Regions from separate parts of the Edaphobacter sp. FHG110511_03 genome, predicted to be linked through region 1. Evidence: riboswitches for the same ligand, from Rfam matches in the RefSeq annotation. Region 1 holds a riboswitch; the other holds the start of a gene.
The links. Region 1 has a riboswitch for cobalamin ahead of AC5S26_RS00220 (ABC transporter substrate-binding protein). Riboswitches for the same ligand answer to the same signal wherever they lie in the genome.

Region 1 (2,389 bases):
ACCGGCCTTTTGTTCCCGCGTAGCTGGGTGGCTTATCAACGTGAGGCGACCATGCAGAGCGTTGGACTTCATAAAGTAGGTGTTATCTTACGAGAGTCGCTTGCGCTACACTGAAAAAAAGGAGCTTCGCATGGCATCGCAAAACACAGGTTCGATCTCGCAGCCAATCTTCGTTCCCACGATTCCGTTGTCTGAGATTCTTCCATGGGCATTCTTCGGCGGGCTCCTGCTCCTATTGGCAATCTACTTTGTGGGAGCCGAACAAGGCGCGACCAGTATCATGCACGGTCGTACAGTTCACGAATTCGTTCACGATGGCCGCCACCTCCTGGGTTTTCCCTGTCACTGAGAGACGGATTCTAACCTAAGGTCGGAATGTCTCTTGGCACGTAGCCTACTCATCCGCGGCATGTTGGTCGGCATCCTTGCCGGCCTGGTTGTATTCGTTTCCGCTCACTGGCTGGGCGAACCTCAAGTGGATCGCGCGATTGCCTTTGAATCCGGCACCGGCCATATACACGATCAAGAAGAGCCAGAGATTTTCAGCCGGCGCGTTCAGAAAACCGTCGGGCTACTCACTGGTACGGTAACATTCGGCGCGGCATTAGGGGGTCTTTTCGGCCTTAGTTTCGCTTTTTCATATGGACGCGTCGGCCCGACCCGTCCGCGCGACCTCGCCGCGTTCCTCGCCTGCATTGGTTTCATAACCGTTGTGTTCGTTCCAAGCCTCAAATATCCTGCTAGCCCGCCGTCAGTCGGCAACCCTGAAACAATTGGCATTAGAACTAGCGCATTCTTCTTAATGATCCTGCTCTCTGTTCTTGCAATGGTCGTATCGATTAAGATCGGACGCTACTCAATACGGCGATTTGGAGGATGGAATGGCGGGGTTTTGGCCGCAATCTTTTTTATCGCAATAGTAACCATCATCGGCTATCTCCTTCCACCGATCAACGAAGTCCCGACAGGATTCCCTGCTGATTTGCTTTGGCAATTTCGTCTGGCGTCATGGGCTCTTCAAGTTCTGCTTTGGGCATCGATCGGACTTCTATTTGGTTGGTTGACGGAGCGCGACAAGCGATGGTCGGGTGCAAAGTTCTAGGGGCGCTTGCTTCATGTCCAGACACTCCACCGTGATACAAATGAATTAACCCGAGGTGCCCAATAGGGCTTAAAAGGGAAGTCCGGGGAAATACCGGCGCGGTCCCGCCACTGTAAACAAAGAGACGCTGCCTGCAATACCACTCGGTCGAACAACCGGGGAAGGAAGGCAGTCGACATGCAAATGTCGCTTTGAGCCAGGAGACCTGCCAGGGGTTCATGTTTGCAACGTTCTGCGGAGAACAGACTCTTGCGCCCCAATATTGACCTCTTCGAGGATAACCCGCGTCAGTCTTGCTCCCTCGTTCGGGCGGCGATCCCGAATGCTCATATTCTTTCGCGGCGCAACTTCACAAGCGGACTCCTCTGTCTAATCTTCGCGCGTTCACTTCTGGCCCAGCAGCGGCCTCGCCGCATTGTTTCCACGGCGCCTAGCATCACCGAGGCACTTTTCGCACTTGATCTCGGGGGGCAGGTCGTCGGCGTTTCACAATATTGTGATTTTCCTCCTGAGGTTGCCAAACTTCCCAAGGTCGGTACCTACGTCAAACCTAACCTTGAAGCGATCGCACGGCTCGCACCCGACTTAGTAGTTCTTCAGACGGCGCCCGTTGATCTGACAGATCGGCTCAAAGCCTTGCGTATTGGGTTTGTTGAAGTTCCGCACGGCACATTGAATGACGTTCTAACGGGGATCCAAATCATCGCAAGATCTGCAGGAGTACCAGACCGGTCTGCTGCTGTAGTCGGCCGAATCAAAAGCTCGCTGCAAAACACCCGAATGAAAGCCCGTACCTCGCCATCCCCCCATGTCATTGTGATCGTTAATCGTAGACAAGGAACGCTGACAGACTTAACAGCAGTGGGCCCCGACAATTACCTCAATGAAATTCTGGAAGTTGCCGGGGGGACCAATGTGCTCGCAAAACCTGGACTCCCACGGTATCCCCACATTTCGATGGAAACGATCATCCGCGAGAACCCGGATGTAATTCTCGATCTCAGCAGCATGCAAGATTCTGAGGCGAAGCGACAAGAAGAGCGTCCAGCCCTTTTGTCGCTCTGGCGGCAGAACCAGACGCTTAAAGCTGTATGCGGTGGCCGTGTGTACTTCGGCACCTCGAACGTTCTTTTGGTTCCAGGCCCACGTGCGCCTCAGGCCGCCGAAATGTTGTTCGATTTCCTTCATGGAAGCGGCGGAGGGCTACAAAGTTGAACCATGTTCTCGCCATTGACGATCTCAGCTTCTCGCACGGCACGCGAGAAGTTCTGAAGCTTGCAACATTCC
Region 2 (2,389 bases), on a different contig from region 1:
TCTGCGGTGTAATACTGGTCGTCGAATATTCGAAGCGCAAAGTTATCCCGGAACTGCCATCTCTCTGACAGGTTCACATTGACGCGTGTCTGTGTCAGCGCGTCAGTGCCTAATTCGAAATCCTGCGGCGTGTCGAAGCTTGTGCTGAGTTTGAAGCCAGGAATGTTGAGGACTTGCGCCGGGACACCGGCATCGGTTTTGAATCGATCGCGATTAAGGAATTCGGAAACAGTAAACTGCGCTCGGTTACCTATCAGCCAGGTCATCGTCGGCGATACATTAATGCGCTTCGCTCCATTGTTTCTCCAACCGCCGCTATTTTCGAAACTGGCATCTACACGATATAAAAGCGGATCTAGGCCGAAGAGTCTTCCTGCTGCACCTCCGGCCACTTGGTTTGTACCGTAGCTTCCGCCCCGATAGACCAAATCAAAAGTGGGAATCGCCTGTGGCTTTTTGTGAATGATATTAATCGCGCCGCCAAGAGCACCTGAGCCATACAAAATCGAAGCTGGTCCCTTCAAGACCTCGACACTGCGCACACTATTCAGCTGAGTGTTTAGCCGATTACCTTCGAGCCGCATTCCATCTGAAAGAACTACGACCGCGTCTGAGCCGCCCGTATTGAACCCGCGAACCGTGTAGTACTCGTAAACTCCATAGATCTTTTGCGCCGTTACACCAGAGACATTCCTTAGCGCCGTAACGAGGTCGTTCACACCTTGTTCGCGAAGTAGCGTGGATGGAATCGTGCTCACCTGAGCAGGAATTTCATTGTTAGGCACATCCATGTTTGAAGCGGTTGCCTTGGTCTCGGTAGCCGTAACGGAGATTTCAGTTGAGACACTCTTCGGGGCCAAACGAATCTCGATCTGAGAAGACTCCCTCTCTAGATCAATGGGGCGAGTTACGCTTTCGAAGCCATCCGCTTCAACCAGAAGTTCAGAGTGCCTCTTCGTCACATTGTCGAATGCGAAGTTTCCATTGTTCTCGGTCGTGGCCTTCTGTGTGCCTCCCGAAGTTATGAGTTGCACTGTCGCCAGTAGGCCCAGGCCTTGGTTGTCGCGTACTGTGCCAGAAACACGCATGGTTTGTTGAGCACACACTGGCAGGACGGCAAGCGCTATTAAGAAAATGATAGCCATGGGACGTCGTAGACCCACAATTTTGCACAGTCTTGTCCCAATTTGATGGCCATTACTTTGAAGTTTTGGCTTGCCGAAGACTCGGACGAAAAGATCGAGTGCATATCGGTAAGAATCCAGGGGGAGAACATTAATTGTGTTGCGGGGGATGCTCACTGTATAGCCTCCAGCTGGAATGGCTGTAGACTTTGCGAGCAGAGACGATCGAATTGAGACGTCGGGTGGGGATAACGAATCGCATTCTTCCTGTTCTCCGCAGGTAAGTCGTACAACATTCTCGGCAGGTTTCCTGGCTTCGAGGTTGCGATTCTTTGCTGGCCATTCACCTTCCCCAGCAATTGCTGAGTGGTATTACGAATGGCTTCCCTCGCTCACAGTGGCGGGACCGCGCCGGTCTTTCACCGGACTTCCCTATTAAGCCCTTGCGGGCACCTGAGAACTTTCAAGAAATAACATGGCGACTGATGAGCGTCAATCAGAGCCCGTCCTGGAGGTCGAGGAAATTACGGAATGGATGTGCCTAATTCGTGCCCGATGGTCGCTTGTTCCCGCTTATACTGATTGAGCGTTACGATGCAGCCAAGCCTTTTGCACCAAGCAGACGGATCTGGCGGGGTAATCCGTGGGGATTCAAGTCCCCCCTTTCGCACCAACTCTTTTTTAGAAAGTGACTCATGAATCAGCCGAAACCGAATGCGGAGCCGAAGCTCAATCTCTCCACCACCCCGGATTATCGCGAGGGCTATGCCAACAGCGTTCAGGTTCGCATGTCGGTGTGGGACTTCCTGTTGGTCTTCGGGACCATGAGCCAGGACACTCCTGACGAGCTTACCGTGAAGAACTTTCAGGGTATTTACCTGAGCCCGCAACAGGCCAAAGCTTTGCTCAATGTGCTCGGCCACAACCTCGCGCAGTATGAGCAGACCTTTGGCGCCATCGCTCTCGATCAACAGGTCCCCCAGGTCGGCGGTCCCGTCCATTAATAAAACACGCGTGCGATCCTCTCCAGACTCTCGCCGCGCTCCTGCCGAGCTTCCTACAGGACTGCTCTTTCCTCTCTTCTTCGCTGCGGTTTACCTCAGTCACCTTACGCTGCTTCGCCTGCCTTACTTCTGGGACGAAGCCGGTTACTACATCCCGGCCGCGTGGGATTTCTTTCGCACCGGCTCGTTGATCCCCCAGACCACGCTCTCCAACGCGCATCCTCCTCTGCCTTCCATCCTGCTGGCTGCATGGTGGCACCT

Region 2: it holds a riboswitch for cobalamin, as region 1 does, so the genes downstream of both, AC5S26_RS25790 (TonB-dependent receptor domain-containing protein) here and AC5S26_RS00220 (ABC transporter substrate-binding protein) in region 1, are expected to answer to the same signal.

What each region holds. Positions count from the first base shown of each region.
Region 1 is NZ_JBZYWL010000001.1:56,528-58,916, forward strand. Features, by position in the region: gene AC5S26_RS00205 (histidine phosphatase family protein) at 1-72, opposite strand, end outside; gene AC5S26_RS00210 (CbtB domain-containing protein) at 131-349, shown strand; gene AC5S26_RS00215 (CbtA family protein) at 383-1,102, shown strand; cobalamin riboswitch at 1,139-1,329, shown strand; gene AC5S26_RS00220 (ABC transporter substrate-binding protein) at 1,352-2,317, shown strand; gene AC5S26_RS00225 (ABC transporter ATP-binding protein) at 2,314-2,389, shown strand, end outside.
Region 2 is NZ_JBZYWL010000008.1:96,200-98,588, forward strand. Features, by position in the region: gene AC5S26_RS25790 (TonB-dependent receptor domain-containing protein) at 1-1,145, opposite strand, end outside; cobalamin riboswitch at 1,408-1,597, opposite strand; gene AC5S26_RS25795 (DUF3467 domain-containing protein) at 1,820-2,128, shown strand; gene AC5S26_RS25800 (ArnT family glycosyltransferase) at 2,139-2,389, shown strand, end outside.